4 regions of the Tardiphaga sp. GW822-FHT04G09 genome follow, and region 3 is predicted to be linked to each of the others. Evidence: predicted binding sites of a transcription regulator. Region 3 holds the regulator's gene; each other region holds the start of a gene.
The links. Region 3 encodes PhoB, which activates phosphate uptake and scavenging genes when phosphate is short. Its sites were predicted from a motif close to TGTCATNNANCTGTCAT; they were not measured.
Positions count from the first base shown of each region.

Region 1: a site for PhoB is predicted at 2,587-2,603, ahead of phnC (phosphonate ABC transporter ATP-binding protein). Genes of this name have one in related genera too.
Region 2: a site for PhoB is predicted at 2,910-2,926, ahead of AC1RLZ_RS02640 (STN domain-containing protein). Genes of this name have one in related genera too.
Region 4: a site for PhoB is predicted at 2,662-2,678, ahead of AC1RLZ_RS03590 (RNA degradosome polyphosphate kinase). Genes of this name have one in related genera too.

Region 1 covers NZ_JBXAMO010000027.1:8,544-12,809, forward strand. Annotated here, with positions in the region: gene AC1RLZ_RS28220 (NAD(P)-dependent oxidoreductase) at 1-14, opposite strand, end outside; gene phnE (phosphonate ABC transporter, permease protein PhnE) at 27-824, opposite strand; gene phnD (phosphate/phosphite/phosphonate ABC transporter substrate-binding protein) at 834-1,703, opposite strand; gene phnC (phosphonate ABC transporter ATP-binding protein) at 1,715-2,485, opposite strand; gene AC1RLZ_RS28240 (hypothetical protein) at 2,826-3,332, opposite strand; one part of gene AC1RLZ_RS28245 (IS3 family transposase) at 3,489-3,825, shown strand; one part of gene AC1RLZ_RS28245 (IS3 family transposase) at 3,825-4,266, shown strand, end outside.
Region 2 covers NZ_JBXAMO010000001.1:540,194-544,459, forward strand. Annotated here, with positions in the region: gene gatB (Asp-tRNA(Asn)/Glu-tRNA(Gln) amidotransferase subunit GatB) at 1-1,058, shown strand, start outside; gene AC1RLZ_RS02635 (hypothetical protein) at 2,454-2,723, shown strand; gene AC1RLZ_RS02640 (STN domain-containing protein) at 2,988-3,665, shown strand; gene AC1RLZ_RS02645 (RNA polymerase sigma factor) at 3,686-4,207, shown strand; gene AC1RLZ_RS02650 (FecR family protein) at 4,237-4,266, shown strand, end outside.
Region 3 covers NZ_JBXAMO010000014.1:115,094-119,359, reverse strand. Annotated here, with positions in the region: gene pstA (phosphate ABC transporter permease PstA) at 1-98, shown strand, start outside; gene pstB (phosphate ABC transporter ATP-binding protein PstB) at 95-919, shown strand; gene phoU (phosphate signaling complex protein PhoU) at 948-1,661, shown strand; gene phoB (phosphate regulon transcriptional regulator PhoB) at 1,753-2,457, shown strand; gene AC1RLZ_RS21705 (GcrA family cell cycle regulator) at 2,725-3,234, opposite strand; gene AC1RLZ_RS21700 (aspartate aminotransferase family protein) at 3,681-4,266, shown strand, end outside.
Region 4 covers NZ_JBXAMO010000001.1:743,369-747,634, forward strand. Annotated here, with positions in the region: gene purN (phosphoribosylglycinamide formyltransferase) at 1-71, opposite strand, end outside; gene purM (phosphoribosylformylglycinamidine cyclo-ligase) at 76-1,149, opposite strand; gene AC1RLZ_RS03580 (CDP-alcohol phosphatidyltransferase family protein) at 1,318-1,872, shown strand; gene AC1RLZ_RS03585 (P-loop NTPase family protein) at 1,919-2,596, shown strand; gene AC1RLZ_RS03590 (RNA degradosome polyphosphate kinase) at 2,750-4,266, shown strand, end outside.

The DNA of each region.
Region 1 (4,266 bases), on a different contig from region 3:
GGCTTCTCAGGCACGTTATTGGATCCTTACTTCAAGGCCTTGCGGAGCGTCGCTCCGATGGCGTCGACGATGATTACACAGGCCAGGATCGAGAGCAGGATGGCGGACACCTGATCGTAGGCGATCAGCCGCAACGCACCCATCAGTTCGAAACCGATGCCGCCTGCCCCGACGATTCCGAGCACCGTGGACGCCCTGAAGTGATACTCCCAGCGATAGATGGCGATGTCAGCGAGTTGCGGCAGCACTTGCGGCAGGACCGCGTGGGTGATGACCTGGAACGACGTGGCCCCGGAAGCCCGCGCCGCTTCTATCGGTTTCGGGTCGACATGCTCGATCGCCTCGGCGAAGAACTTGCCGACCATGCCTATCGAATGGAAACCAAGCGCCAGGACGCCGGGCAAGGCGCCAAAGCCCACCGCCGCCACGAACAGCACGCCCAGAATGAGTTCGGGCACCGAGCGCAGAGCGGCGAGAAGGGTTCTGGTGACGTGGTAGACCAGTGGATGAGGACTGGTATTGCGGGCCGCGCAAACCGCCAGCGGCAATGAGAGCACAAACGCAAATGCCGTACCGGCGATCGACATCGCCAGCGTATCGGCCAGCGGCTTCAGCCAACGCTGCCACCGGGAGAAATCCGGCGGATACATTTCGGACGCCAACTGCGCGATGGCCGGGCCGCCTTCGATAAAGCGGCGTGCATCGAAGAAGCCGGTCGCCGCGAACGCCGCGATACTCGCGGCGACCACGAGCGACAGCAGACCTGCCTGGCGCAGGTTGGCGCGTCGCTCACTCGCCAGAACGGTGGTGTAGGCGGCTGGCATCGTCACGCGCTATTTCACCTTGGCAAGGTCGAGCTCCAGGATCTTCGCCATGTCGCGAAGCACGTCATAGGCCTTGTCGTCGGTCGGCGCGAAGCCTTCGACGCGGAACGACTTCAGGATGCCCGGATCCTTGATGTCGAGAAACGCGGCCCGAATGGCGGTCTTCAGCGCAGGATCAAGATCGCCCTGCAGCGTCAGCGGATAGTTCGGGATCGGATCCGACAGGCCGATCTGAACGATCTTGGCGGGATCGATCGTCTTGCGCTCGACCAGGGTCCGGTAGATCTGCTCCGACAACGCGCCGGCGGGCACCTGCCCCGCCTGGACGGCGCGGGCCACCGCATCATGCGTGCCGAGATGGACCGCCTTGTAGTCCTTGTCTCCGATCAGTCCGCTCTTCGCCAGATGGGCGCGGGGCGCCAGATGGCTCGATGTCGAGGCCGCGTCACCGAAGCCGAATGGCTTGCCCTTGACGTCGGCGATCGACTTAACCGGTCCTTCGGCGTTGGCGATCAGGATCGAGTTGTAAAACGGCTTGCCCTTCTCCACGCCGACCGCGAAGGGCTCGATGTTCGGGGCTTTGGATTTGGCGAGCACGTAGGAGAACGGACCGAAATAGGCGACCTCGATCCGACCGAAGCGCATCGCTTCGATCATCGACGAATAGTCTGTGGTGACGATGACTTCGACCTTCTTGCCGAGCGTCTTTTCGAGGTACTCCTTGAGAGGCTGGGCATTCTGGATGATGGTCGCGGCATTCTCGTCGGGCAGCAGCGCCACGCGCAGCGTCTCGGGATTTTTGGCAAGCGAGGTGTCGGGCAGCAGTATGGCTGCGATCGCGGCCGAGAGCATTCCGGTCAGAACTGTTCTGCGTAGCATCGGTTATTCCTTCAAGCTGCTTCGGTGATTTTCGGTTGTGTGGCGGCCCCGGTGGTGCCGTAAATCCTGTCGAGATCTGCGGGCAGGAGCGTTGCGGACTTGCCGTCGAACACGATCCGCCCGGCCGACACGCCGACGATCCGGTCGGCGTAACGGCGGGCGAGTTCGACCTGGTGGAGACTGACGATCACGGTCAGGCCATGTTGCCTCGCGATGCCGCGCAACAGGCCCATCACCTGATCGGCGCTTGCGGGATCGAGAGAAGCCACCGGTTCGTCCGCAAGAATGATGCGCGGCTGCTGCGCCATCGCACGTGCGATCCCGACGCGCTGTTGCTGGCCGCCGGACAGCTGATCTGCGCGGTGCAGCGCCCGGTCCAGCAGCCCGACCTGCTCGAGACATTGCAGGGCAATCGATTTGTCCTGCGCGGGCATGCCGACCAGCGTGCGCAGCGAACTGTGATACGAAAGTCGGCCGGTAAGAACATTTTGCAAAGCTGTCAGGCGGCCGATCAGATGGTGCTGCTGAAATACCATCCCCGTTGCCTGGCGATGTCTACGAAGAGTTTTATTACTGCCAAAGATCGAATTCCCGCCTCCATCCCGGATGGCGCCCTCGCTCGGATGCACCAGACCATTCAAACATCTCAATAGGGTCGACTTCCCGGCACCTGATGGCCCGAGCAGGACGGTGAAGTCGTTCGCAACGAATTCGGTCTTGACACTCTGCAGCGCTGTCACGCGGTTGGCGTAGCGAACCGTAACATTGTCGAGACTGAGCATGGACTGTTCCCGTGCGCCGGCTTAATTGAGCGTCGGGCGCGTGATCGAAAAATCCGAACAATCGCGCCTTGTGATCGCTTAAGCCGAACTAGCAGCCAGAGATGACAGGCGGATGACTTTGCATTCGGGCACAGAACGTGGTGGTTGTTCAAAGCGGGACGTGGCTTATCAGCCGGAGAACTTGGAATGCATCAGCTAAGCTTCACCGGCTAGCCTTCACGGGTCCCATTGCAACGCGCGGGTTGGCTCAGTTGCCATGACGATCGTAGCTCCCTGTCAAACCAGAGAGCGGCGGTTTCGCCATGACGACCTAGGGGCACACGCAACGAAAGTCAGTTAGTTACGGCGAACCGAGCTCGTCTTCGATTTCCCGTGCGGTCTGCCGCGCACCGCGCATAACCCCGATGAGCGTGGCCGAGGCAAAACCGGTCCACTCCCCGTAGCCGACGAGCCACAGGCGCGGCTCGGAGACCGATCGCGTCCCATTCACTGCCACCTTGCCGTCGCTTCCGACGACGTTCAGGGGATGGAGGTGCCCGAGCGCCGGCGCAAAGCCCGTGCACCAGATCACGGCATCGACGTGGCTTTCAGTACCGTCGCTCCAGACCACGCCCGACGAGGTGAAGCGGACGAACGGCCTTACCGAGGTCAGGACGCCCCTTGCCCTGGCCTCCTTCACGGCCGCGATCATGACGATATCGCCAAGGCCGCCGGCCGGAGCTGCCGCCGGCCCGTTGCTTTGAGATGCCTCCCATTTGGCGGTCGCCCGCTCGAAGAGAACCCGTCCATCCACGTCGTCCGCAAGGAAGGTAGGCTCTCGGAGTGTGACCCAGATCGTCTTGGCCACCTGCGAGACCTCGGCGAGGATCTGGGCTCCGCTGTTGCCGCCGCCGACGACCAGGACGCTTTGACCGGCGAATGTTCGCCGTCAGCACCCTTGAGACCAATTGAGGGACTTCACGAAGGGAGGATTTCTGGTTCATCGTAGCCGTAAGGAGCGAAGATGAAGCAGAAATCCGTACCGGGCAAAGCGCCCGCAGAACAAGTGCTGAAGGACATCCGGCGCCAGACGCGTCGGCAATACTCGGCCGAAGAGAAGATCCGCATCGTGCTGGAAGGGCTGCGCGGTGAGGAGAACATCTCCGAGCTGTGCCGCCGGGAAGGCATCGCCGCCTCGATGTATTACGGGTGGTCCAAGGAGTTCCTGGAAGCTGGCAAGCGTCGGCTGGCGGGCGACACGGCGCGAGCCGCTACCCCTGGCGAAGTGAAGGATCTTCGTCGTGAGGCCACCGCATTGAAGGAGGTCGTGGCTGACCTCACCCTGGAGAACCGTCTGCTTAAAAAAAGCATGAACGGGGATGGGGAGGACGAGGCATGAGATATCCTGCATCCGAGAAGGCCGATATCATTGAGCTGGTCGAGCAATCGCATCTGCCGGCCAAGCGCACGCTGGACAAGCTCGGCATCCCACGCGCCACTTTCTATCGCTGGTACGACCGCTATCAGGCTGGAGGGCCTGAGGCGTTGGCCGACCATCGCTCACGGCCGAACCGCGTCTGGAATCGCATTCCGGACGACGTCCGCGGACAGATTATCGACTTGGCGCTGCAAGTCCCCGAGCTGTCGCCGAGGGAGCTGGCCGTGCGCTTCACTGACGAGAACAAGTACTTCGTCTCCGAGGCATCGGTCTATCGGTTGCTGAAGGCGCATGACCTGATCACCAGCCCGGCCTATGTGGTGATCAAGGCGGCGAACGAGTTCAAGGACAAAACCACCGCCAT
Region 2 (4,266 bases), on a different contig from region 3:
CCGGCAAGCTGGTGCACGACCAGAGCCCGACGCAGTCCTTTGTCGATCTCAACCGCTCCGGCGTCGCGCTGATGGAGATCGTCTCCAAGCCCGACATGCGCTCAAGCGAACAGGCGCAGGCCTATGTGTCGAAGCTGCGCACCATCCTGCGCTATCTCGGCACCTGCGATGGCGACATGGAGAAGGGCAACCTGCGCGCCGACTGCAACGTCTCCGTCCGCAAGCCCGGCGATCCCTATGGCACCCGCTGCGAGATCAAGAACGTCAATTCGATCCGCTTCATCGGCCAGGCCATCGACTATGAAGCCCGGCGCCAGATCGGAATCCTCGAAGACGGCGGTTCGATTGATCAGGAGACGCGGCTTTACGACCCCAACAAGGGCGAGACCCGGTCGATGCGCTCCAAGGAAGAGGCGCATGACTACCGCTATTTCCCCGATCCCGACCTGCTGCCGCTGGAATTCAGCGAGGACTATGTCGCAGCGCTGAAGGCCGAGCTGCCGGAACTGCCGGATGAGAAGAAGGCGCGTTTCATCAGCGCGTTCGGCCTGTCGGCCTATGACGCCAGCGTGCTGGTCAGCGAGCGGGAGAGCGCGGAATTCTTCGAAACGACGCTCGATGGGCTCAAGGACAAGGGGCGCGACGGCAAGCTGGCCGCCAATTGGGTGATCAACGAGCTGTTCGGCCGTCTCAACAAGGAAGGGCAGGACATCGCGTCGTCGCCGGTATCGGCGGCGCAGATGGCTGCCATCGTCGATCTGATCGGGGAGGGAGTGATCTCCGGCAAGATCGCCAAGGACCTGTTCGAGATCGTCTGGCTTGAGGGCGGTGACCCGCGCGCGCTGGTCGAAGAGCGCGGCATGAAGCAGGTGACGGACACCGGCGCCATCGAGAAGGTGGTCGACGACATCATCGCAGCCAATCCCGACAAGGTCGCGCAGGCGCAGGCCAAGCCGGCACTGATGGGCTGGTTCGTCGGTCAGGTGATGAAGTCGTCGGGCGGCAAGGCCAATCCGCAGGTCGTCAACGACCTCCTCAAGAGCAAGCTCGGCATCTGACGATTGCCTTTCGATGACGACCGCGGCGCCGCCTCGAGCGGCGCCGTTTTCGTTTTGGCGGAGCTCGTTGACGCGTCGTCATGAACGCGATGCACGGCGTGCGGAGACGGAATCAGATCCCGAATCGGCGCACTGTCAGCCGACAAAAAGTGCGGTTGTGGCCAGCACCGATAAGTCGCGAACGCGTTTTCTGAAAAAATATTTTCATTGCCAAAAATCCCGACTCAGAGTCCCCGGCGCCGGTTTTTGGCGCCCGACTCACGTTCGGGGACGGCAGAAGTTTGTGTAGTTGTTTGATAGTACGAATTGCGGGCGCTCGGAAAAAATAAGTACTTTCTGCAATCTTGACATTTGTGGACGCAGCGTTTCCGGGCATTTCTCGCATCGCCGCGCGAGCCGGATTTCAAGTTGTGACTGGGCCCGTGGGGGAAGTGGCGCGTTGCGCCCATCAACACTTCCTTAAGCGAGAGACTGTTCTTTTGAAATCGTTGGTGTATTCGGGATGAAGTGCATCTCGATTCCCGAGTGCACGCAGCGATCAAGTCATCTCTTTATTGGAGGGCAACATGGCCAAGAAAGCTACGAAGAAGGCAGTCAAGAAGACCGTCAAGAAGGCAGCAAAGAGCGCTGTGAAGAAGACCGCGAAGAAGACCAAGAAGGTCGCCAAGAAGAAGTAACTTCTTCTGCCACGATCGACGCCGGTGGCAACGCCGGCGACGTCGCAGGGGCCTCGACGGCAATTTGCTTCTCGAAGCGGATATTCATCGCAGCTCTGGTCGACGAAAGAGGGTGTCGGCGAGACATCAGGTCAAACGGCTGGACCGTCACTCCGGGGCAGGGCTTGCTCTTCCCGCGAACCGGTCCGGCAAGAAAGCCGGTCATTCAGTGATTGGCGTTCTTTATTCGGTGCGGATCATTGGTCCGCAGTTTCATCGGTGGCTTCGGCCACATGAGATATGATCCTGACGTGTTGCCGACGCCCTCGTTTTTGCCGGTGCGGTTCATTCCCGGCGCCTCGAATTTCCCAATCCCGAATATCTTTGTTTCCTCGCTTGGACGCCTCCTGCGTTGGCATCGCCGCGCTCGCTGACCAGGCGTTTAACGTCCGCGGTCGCTCACGCTGCCGCGATGGTTACGGTATCCCAAAGCGGCAAGGTAAACCGAATTCGGCGAAAACGCAGAAAACCCGCATAAATGCTGGGTTTTCGGCGGTGCGCGAGCCAGTTTTGGCGCCGGCTCTTCAGATTTCGTTCATCGCGATGCTTAAACTGCTCTTCAAATTTGATCGGTCATATTGATCCCAACAAGCCGGCAAACGGTGGTTGGGATTGCATCAAATAATGGACAGGGGCCGCGCTCGGAGCAGGGCGGCAAAACCAAAAAAAGGAATGACCGATGTTTCAGGGACAGATTGATTTCGAAGCTGCGACGCCGATCGCAGAAACCGCCATCCAGGACGTGCTGTTCGAACGCGGCCTGTACTGGGCATCGGGCCGCTCGGGGATCGTTGACCTCGTCGCAGCGCACAAGTGGTTCAACCTCGCGGCCCTCAAGGGGCGGGTCGATGCGATCCCGATGCGCCGCGAAGTCGCCGAGATGATGTCGGATACCGAGATCGCCGCCGCGCAGCGCGATGCCCGCGCCTGGTTGTCGACGATCCACTAATTCGACGGCGTGCCCGTCCTGACGATCGCCGTAGAGGCGATCGACGTCCCGGCTGCCATGCGACTCGCTCAGGCTTGGGAGCGAGCCGTCATGGAGAGCGCAGCGATATCGGATACCGCGATCCGCCGAAATTCGTGTGCACCTGCACCGTCAAATCTGCAGACGCTACTTCCTGACCACGCCCACCGACATCTCACTGTCATGCTTGTCACATAGGTACGTGTCTCGGCGTTAGTGTACCCCCAGAAGCAAAGCGAGAATCTGATGCCCGCGCCATATTTTGCGCATTGGGGCGTTGTGTTCCGCTTTACGATAGGGGGAGCGTTGTTGCTTTCTTCAGCTGATGCGCAGGCCAGCGAAGCCCGACGCTTCGACATTGCAGCGCAGCCGCTCGCCAGCGCCTTGGTCGAATTTGCCGACAAAACGGGTATGGCTGCGTTGGTCGATGCCGAGCTTGCCAGCGGAAAGCGATCAACTTCTGTCACGGGGCGCCTGATTCCGCAGGATGCTCTGCGTATTCTTCTCGCAGGGACGGGACTTTCGTTTCGTCGTGCCGGGGATACTGCCTTCACGGTCGGTCCGAATGCGGCGGATTCGGTCATGGGCGATGGTCATGCCGGAAAGCATCGTCGTGTGGAGTTTGAGACCTATTTCTCGCTTATGCAGAGCGTGATCGAACACGCGCTTTGCGACAATGCAGATATTCGGCCGGGTCCTTACCGGTCGGTCGTACAGGTGTGGATCGGTGAGGCCGGAGCGGTCGATGCGGTTCATACGGTCGGTTCGAGCGGCGACGAGACCCGCGATGCGCGCATAACGGACACGATCAAGGGCGCAAGAGTTGCGCGGCCTCCGGCGGATATGCCGCAGCCGGTCACCGTCGTTCTGCACCGGCGCAACACCGATGCGATATGCGTAGCCCGATCCGCGGTCCCACGATGACCGAGACGGCGACTATCCGGATGCGGACCATTTTCGAGGCCAAGTATCAGCGGTTTCGCGAACGGCTGCGGCGTCGGCTGGGCTCCGATGCCCTTGCCGTCGAAGTGCTGCACGAGACCTGGCTGCGGCTGGAGCGGATCGGCGAGATCAGTACGATTCACAAGCCGGAGTCATATCTGTTTCGGATGGCACTGAACGAGGCTGCGGATCTGCGGCAAGCCGACAGCCGCAAGCTCTCACCGTCCGAGATCGAGGTCGTGCGCCATATGATGGACGAGACGCTCGATCCCGAACGCATTGCCGACGCACGGCGCGAGCTCGAGGAGCTTGCCGCTGCGCTGAACGAGCTGACACCCCGTCGCAAAGCGATCTTCCTGCTCGCGCGGGTCCATGAAATGAAACATGCTGACATCGCGGCGGAATTCGGTATTTCTCCGCGGATGGTCGAAAAGGAGCTTGTGCAGGCCTTGCAGCACTGCTCGCAACGCCTGGGAAGAAAAGTCATTCGCCGGTTCGGTCCCGGCCTGCCAAAAGAGTCATAGGGGCAGGCATGGGCAAGGACATCACTCCAATGACAGATGTGAGCGGACATCAGGCGCTT
Region 3 (4,266 bases):
AGCAGCTCGCCTGGAGCGGTGCCCTGATCATCACCTTGACCGTACTTGCCCTTAACATTGGCGCACGCATTCTCGGCGCCGAGAGGACAGCAAAATGAGTGAGCTTTCTGTGTCGTCTGGCGTTCCCTCCGTCTCGATGCCGCCGCCGGTCCTGCAGGGCGAGACCCGTCCCAAGGTCACCGTGCGCGACCTGAACTTCTATTACGGCGAACACCATGCCCTGAAGAAGATCAATCTGACGCTGATGGCGAACCGCGTGACCGCCTTCATCGGCCCGTCGGGCTGCGGCAAGTCCACGCTGCTGCGCATTTTCAACCGCATGTATGATCTGTATCCGGGCCAGCGCGCCGAAGGTCAGCTCATGCTCGATAACCAGAACATTCTGGATCCGAAGCTGGATCTCAACCTGCTGCGTGCCCGCGTCGGCATGGTATTCCAGAAGCCGACCCCGTTCCCGATGACGATTTACGAAAACATCGCCTTCGGTATCCGCCTCTATGAAAAGATCTCCAAGTCGGAGATGGACATCCGCGTCGAGAGGGCGCTTCGTGGCGGTGCGCTCTGGAACGAAGTCAAGGACAAGCTCAACGCGTCGGGCCTCAGCCTGTCGGGTGGTCAGCAGCAGCGTCTGTGCATCGCGCGCACCATCGCGGTTCGGCCGGAAGTGATCCTGTTCGACGAGCCGTGCTCGGCGCTCGATCCCATCTCGACCGCGAAGATCGAGGAGCTGATCGACGAGTTGAAGGATCAGTACACGATCGCGATCGTGACCCATAATATGCAGCAAGCCGCCCGCGTCTCCGATACCACGGCCTTCATGTATCTCGGCGAACTGATCGAGTTCGATCAGACCAACAAGATCTTCACGTCGCCGACCGATCGCCGTACCCAGGATTACATCACCGGCCGCTTCGGCTGACGCGACATGTTCGCGGGAGGATTTAGAGATGGCTTTTGAACACACCACCAAGGCATTCGACGACGATCTGCAGGATCTGACCCGTCTCGTTGCCGAGATGGGCGGCCTCGCTGAACGGCAGATCGTCGAATCCGTCGATGCGCTGATCCGCCGGGACGTCGCACTCGGCGCCCGCGTCGTCGCCGCCGATGCCGAGATCGACCAGTTGCAGCGCACGATCGAAGAACGTGCCGTGCTGACCATCGCCAAGCGCCAGCCCATGGCTGTCGACCTGCGCGAGATCGTCGGCGCGCTGCGCGTCGCCACCGATCTGGAGCGGATCGGCGATCTCTCCAAGAACATCGGCAAGCGCGTCAATGCACTCGACAGCGACTTCCACCCGCTGAAGCTGATCCGCGGTCTCGAGCACATGACCGACCTCGTGACCACCCAGGTCAAGTCGGTGCTCGACGCCTATGCCGCGCACGATCTGCCGGCAGCCATGACGGTGTGGAAGGGCGACGAGGAAATCGACGCCATCTGCACCTCGCTGTTCCGCGAACTCCTCACTTACATGATGGAAGATCCGCGCAACATCTCGTTCTGTATCCACCTGATGTTCTGCGCCAAGAACATCGAGCGGATCGGTGACCACGCCACCAATATCGCGGAAACCGTGTTCTACATGATCGAGGGTCAGCAGATGGTCGACAAACGTCCGAAGGGCGACATGACCAACTTCGCGAATACGCCGACGGCCTGAAGCATGATGCGGAAAAGGGGAAGCCGGTCTTCCGCTCGGATCATGATCTAGGGCTTGTCGGACGTCACTGAGGGTATTGATCAATATGGCAATGAACGCGCGCATTTTAGTGGTTGAAGACGAGGAAGCACTCACGACGCTCCTGCGCTACAACCTCGATGCCGAGGGCTACGACGTAGAAACCGTAGCTCGCGGCGACGATGCCGACACCCGCTTGAAGGAGCGTGTGCCGGATCTCGTGGTGCTCGACTGGATGCTGCCGGGTCTGTCCGGCATCGAACTGTGCCGCCGCCTGCGCGCACGGCCCGAAACCAAGGCACTGCCGATCATCATGCTGACGGCGCGTGGCGAAGAGAGCGAGCGTGTTCGCGGTCTTGCCACCGGTGCCGACGACTACATCGTCAAGCCATTCTCGGTGCCAGAGCTCCTGGCGCGTGTGAAGGGTCTGCTGCGGCGTGCCGCGCCGGAGCGTCTCGCCACTGTGCTCGCTTTCGGCGACATCGAACTCGACCGCGACAAGCGCCGCGTCGTGCGGTCCAGCCGTCCGATCGATCTCGGTCCGACCGAATATCGCCTGCTGGAGTTCTTCCTGGAACATCCGGGCCGCGTATTCAGCCGCGAGCAGTTGCTCGACAGCGTCTGGGGCCGTGACATCTATATCGATGAGCGCACCGTCGACGTGCATATCGGCCGCCTGCGCAAGCTGCTCAATCCCGCCGGTGAGCCGGACCCGATCCGCACCGTGCGCGGTGCCGGCTACGCACTGGATGACCGCTTCGACAAGGCGGCGGAGTAGGTTTCCGCCACGCGCAGGAATCGTAGGATGGGTAGAGCGTCTTCGCGAAACCCATCGTCCCATGCGCAGGACAGCGATGGGTTTCGCTACGCTCTACCCATCCTACGCGTCTGTGGAGCGTCGCTCTCACCCGATGCCCTCATGCTTCGCATGCGGAGACCGACGTCTCCCCGCCCGGCGAAGCGAGGCTTCGCTAGGCGAGGCAAGCAAGTGCCAAACGAAAAATGCCCGGCATCGCTGCCGGGCATTTGGCTTGATACGTCCAGTTCAGCGCGTCGGCTTCGGCACCGCGCGACGGCGGTCGCTGGCCGGCTGATAGGCGATGCGCGAGTGATGTGCGCAATAGGGAGCGCCGGCCAGCGCCTTGCCGCCGCAGAAGTAGAATTCGGGGCTCGACGGATCGCCGATCGGCCAATGGCACGTGGCTTCGTTGAGTTCGACCAGTGACAGGCGCTGGCTGATCGGCACGATATTGTCATAGGCGATCGGGTCGGGCTCGGCCTCGACTTCGTAATTATGGGCCAATGCCGTGTTGCCGCGGGCCATCGGGCGGGCGACGCGCACCATCTGCTGTGCCGGGCGCGCCTTGCGCTGCCGCGGAGCTGCCGAGGAGGGGCTCTTGGCGCGGCCGGACAGGCCGAGGCGGTGAACCTTGCCGATGACGGCGTTGCGGGTCACGTTACCGAGTTCCGCAGCGATCTGGCTGGCGGAGAGGCCGCCTTCCCAGAGTTTCTTCAACTGTTCGACGCGATCGTCGGTCCATGTCATTACCGTCATCGCCATTTTCCCTTCGTGAGCGCCAGCCTGACCGGGCAGCGCTGCGAGTTGAGACTTCAAAAATCCCTGCGGTCAGAATCCTTTAGCGCTCACCGGGCGCGAATTTCGCGTCCGGCTTTTACGCCGCACTGGATGTGTCAAAAGGATCTACCGCCGCACGAGATGTCGTATCCGACGAGGCAAAAGCTACAATATGCCGTGACTCACGCGCAAGAGTCGGGCATGCCGCGTCCACATGCTTCTGCAAACAAAGCAGCGAAATCGGCTTTTTCTGCGACTCCGTGTGACTCGAAAGCCGCAGTGCGCGGTTGACAGTCCTCGCAGCACACCTAGAATAATGCCCACGTGCCGCCCGAGAAGGGCGGCACGTTTCGTTTCTAGGGTCCGTTGTTCGATTTCGCACAGTTGTCATCGACGCGGACGCAGTCTTTTCGATCGGATCGGTTATGACCAACAACGCAACGTCCTCGCCCCTCTCTCAGGCTCACTTGCTGCCTGTTTTCGCGCGTGCGGATGTCGCTTTCGAGCGCGGTGAAGGCGCCTGGCTGATTGGAACCGATGGCGAGCGCTATCTCGATTTTACCAGCGGCGTTGCTGTCAACGCCCTCGGTCATGCCCATCCGCATATGGTTGCCGCGCTGCAGGAGCAGGCCACCAAGCTCTGGCACATGTCGAACCTGTTCAAGAGCCCGGACGGTGAGCGCCTCGCCGCCCGGCTGTGCGAACAGAGCTTTGCCGACTTCGTGTTCTTCGCCAATTCGGGCGCGGAAGCGATGGAATGCGCGATCAAGGTGACCCGGCACTATCATTTCTCCAAGGGCCATCCCGAGCGCACCCGCATCATCACCTTTGAAGGCGCGTTTCATGGCCGGACGCTCGGCACGCTGGCTGCGACCGGCGCCGCCAAATATCTCGAAGGCTATGGTGCGCCGCTCGACGGCTTCGACCAGTTGCCGCTTGGCGATATCGAAGCGGTGAAGAAGGCGATCGGTCCGAACACCGCCGGCATTCTTATCGAACCGCTGCAGGGCG
Region 4 (4,266 bases), on a different contig from region 3:
GCGGCCGCCTCGATCAGCGCGGTCATGTTCGACCCGCGTCCGGAAATCAGGATGGCGACGCGACGCATCACGGCCTCACAGTTCGAGTTCGAGATGCCCATCATAGACGACGCGCTCGTCGCCTGTGGCCTCTATGACGTCGCCGAGCAACGACACGGTTTCGCCGCCCTGGCGCAGGACGTCCATCACCTCCTGCACGGCCTCGCGTTTGACGATGGCGATCATGCCGACGCCGCAGTTGAAGGTGCGCAGCAGTTCGAGTTCGGCGATGTCGCCTTCGGCAGCCAGCCACTTGAAGACCGGCAGAACGGTGAGGGCGGGCAGGTCGATGCGAACGCCGAGGTTCTTCGGCAGCACGCGCGGGATGTTGTCGGTGAAGCCGCCGCCGGTGATATGGGCGAGGCCCTTCACGGCACCGGTCTCGCGGATCGCGCGCAAGCAGGATTTCACATAGAGCCGGGTCGGGGTCAGCAGCGCACCGCCCAACGTCATCACCGGCGAGAACGGGGCCTTGTCGGCATAGGACAGACCTGTGCGCTCGACGATCTTGCGGACCAGCGAGAAGCCGTTGGAGTGGACGCCGGAGGAGGCCATGCCGATCACGGCATCGCCGGGGGCAATGTCCTTGGTCGGCAGCAGTGTGCCGCGCTCGGCAGCGCCGACCGAGAAGCCGGCGAGGTCGTAGTCGCCGTCCTTGTAGAGACCGGGCATCTCGGCGGTCTCGCCGCCGATGAGGGCACAGCCAGACTCGCGGCAGCCTTCGGCAATGCCGGCAACGATCGAGGCGGCGGCTTCCGGGTCGAGCTTGCCGCAAGCAAAATAGTCGAGGAAGAACAGCGGCTCGGCGCCCTGGACGACGAGATCATTGACCGACATGGCGACGAGGTCGATGCCGATGCCGTTATGGACGCCGGCCTCGATGGCGATCTTCACCTTGGTGCCGACGCCGTCTGTGGCAGCGACGAGAACAGGGTCCTTGAAGCCGGCGGCCTTGAGGTCGAACAGCCCGCCGAAGCCACCGATCTCGGCGTCAGCGCCGGCACGGGCGGTTGCGCGAACCATCGGCTTGATGAGGTCCACCAGACGGTTGCCGGCATCGATATCGACGCCCGCGTCCGCGTAAGTGAGGCCTTTTTTCTGATCGGTCATGCCGGGTATCCTGGCGAAGCTGCGAAACTGTGTATTTTCGGCTGGTTACGTCGGAATCCCCGCCTGCGCAATGGCTCGTAAACGCTATCCCGATTACTATGTAGCCGGTAAGCCGGTCGGAGCTCCCAAGCTCGGATTGCGAAACAGGCCGGAGCCGGGAAGCGCCGCGTGAGTATCCCCAATTTAATCACCCTCGGGCGCATCCTGCTGGTGCCCGTAATCGTCTGGGCGATTGCGTCGAGCCAGATGGAGGTCGCCTTTGCAATCTTCGTGATTGCCGGGGTCAGCGATGCAATCGATGGTTTTCTTGCCAAACGCTTCAACATGGCCAGCGAACTCGGTGCGCTGCTTGATCCTTTGGCCGACAAGGCGCTGCTGGTCTCGATCTATGTGTCCCTGGGGATATGGGGGGCAGTTCCGCGCTGGATCGTGATTCTCGTGGTGTCGCGGGATATCATGATCGTCGGCGCCGTCATTGTGTCGTGGTTGTTTGGCAAGCCGATCCCGATGAAGCCGCTGATGGTATCGAAGCTCAATACGGTGGCGCAGGTGGCCTTCGCAGCCCTGGTCCTTGCCGCCCTCGGATTTGGTTTCAAATCCTCGCCTTACGATTTGATTTTAATGGGTTTTGTGACCGTCTTGACGTTGCTCTCTGTGTCCTTTTATCTCGTCGAGTGGATGCGGCACATGAGCACCATCGAACCCGGCCAAGAGCCCCAGTAACCAGTATTTCGTGACATTCGCCGGCGCCGCCGGCAGGAGTATTTGCGTGGTCGCCCGCGTCCAACCCCGTCAATTGGCGTTCGCGCTGCCCCATGCGGAGAGTCTGTCCCGCGACAATTTCCTTGAGGGCCCGGCCAATGCCGAGGCGCTGGGGTTGGTCGACTGCTGGCCCGATTGGCCGAACCGGGTGATGCTGCTGGTGGGCCCCGAGGGCTCCGGCAAGAGCCATCTGGCGGCGATCTGGGCCGAGGAGGCCGGGGCGCGCTCCACCATGGCGCACAGTCTGACCGCCGCGACGGTTCCGGCCGAGCTGGTGACCAACGCGCTGGTGGTGGAGGATCTCAACGCCGGCACTTTCGATGAGCGGGCGATGTTCCATCTGCTGAATCTGGCACGTCAGGACAACGCCTATGTGCTGATCACGGCTCGGGTCGCCCCCGCCGCGATGGAGGTCGAATTGCGCGATCTGCGGTCGCGGCTTCGGGCAATCCCGGTGGTCAATCTGATGCCGCCGGATGACGGGCTGTTTCGGGCGCTAATCGTGAAATTCTGCGCCGACCGCCAGCTCAGCATCGATGAGGGGGTGGTCAGCTATGTCGCCAGCCGCATCGAGCGCACATTCGCCGCCGTCCGCAATACCGTGGAGTTGCTGGATAGCGAGGCGCTTCGGCTCGGCCGCCCGGTAACGCGCGCATTGGCCGCGGAACTGCTTCGCGACGCCTGACTTAGCCTTTGAACTCACGAAGCGCGTCAAACCATGCTTGACGGCGAAGCGGGCTGGTTCCTCAATGTCATTGAAGTGTCACGCGATTGACGCAATGTCCGCTGTGATTTGCCGGCACTATAGCGCTGCTTGAACTGGATGGATTGCTGTCTCATGGACTCTGCAGAAGAGATTGTTATTGAAGAGAAAAAGGGCGAAGCGAAACCGGCAGACGTGGTCGCATCAGGTCCCGAGCGCTTCATCAATCGCGAGCTGTCCTGGCTGCACTTCAATCGTCGCGTCCTTGAGGAGTCCGTTAATCCGGGCCATCCGGCGCTGGAGCGCGTCCGCTTCCTGTCCATTTCCGCAAACAACCTTGATGAATTCTTCATGGTCCGTGTCGCCGGCATCAAGGCGCAGGTCCGCGAGGGAATCAGTGAGCGCAGCCCGGACGGCCTGACCCCGGCCGAGCAACTGGTGCTGATCAACAGCGCGGTCTCCAAGCTCGGTAGCGACCAGCAGGCGATCTGGCGCGACCAGCGCGGCATGCTGGCCGATGTCGGCATCGTGCTGCTCGACGGCAAGGAGGTCAGCAAGGCCGACCGGACCTGGATCGAGGATCATTTCCTCCACAATATTTTCCCGCTGCTGACGCCGTTGGCGATCGACCCGGCGCATCCGTTCCCGTTCATCCCCAGCCTCGGCTTCACCATCGCGCTGCATCTGTCGCGGGTGTCCGACGGCAAGACGATGAACGCGCTGATCCGCATGCCCGGCAAGATCGATCGGTTCATCCGCCTGCCGACCCCCGGCAAGGATGGCGCGGTTCGCCTGATCACGCTGGAGCAGGCGACAGGCCTGTTCATCGCGCGGCTGTTTCCGGGTTACACCGTGCAGGGGCAGGGTGCCTTCCGCATCATCCGTGACAGCGAACTTGAAGTCGAAGAAGAGGCCGAGGATCTGGTCCGGCTGTTCGAGACGGCGCTCAAGCGTCGGCGCAGGGGATCGGTGATCCGGCTCGAAATCGAAGCCAGCATGCCGGCCGAACTGCGTGCCTTCGTGCAGCGCGCGCTGGCGACGTCTGACGACGAAATCCTGCTGGTCGATGGCATCCTCGCCATGAACGAGGTCTCGCAGCTCACGCGCCTCGATCGGCCCGATCTGGAATTCGTGCCCTATGTGCCGCGCCACCCGGAACGTGTCCGCGACCATGGCGGTGATATCTTCGCGGCGATCCGCCAGAAGGATCTCATCGTCCATCATCCCTATGAGTCCTTCGACGTCGTCGTGCAGTTCCTGCAGCAGGCCGCGCGCGATCCGGACGTCGTTGCGATCAAGCAGACGCTGTATCGGACCTCCAACAACTCGCCGATCGTGCGCACGCTGGTCGAAGCCGCCGAAGCCGGCAAGTCGGTGACGGCGCTGGTCGAGCTGCGTGCGCGGTTCGACGAAGAGGCCAATATCCGCTGGGCGCGCGATCTCGAACGCGCCGGTGTCCAGGTAGTCTACGGTTTCCTCGAATTGAAGACCCACGCGAAACTGTCGCTTGTGGTGCGCCGCGAGGGCGGCTCGCTCACGACCTATGTCCACACCGGCACCGGCAACTATCATCCGGTCACCGCGCGTATCTACACCGATCTGTCATATTTTACGTCCGACCCGATCATCGGCCGCGATGCCGCGCGCGTGTT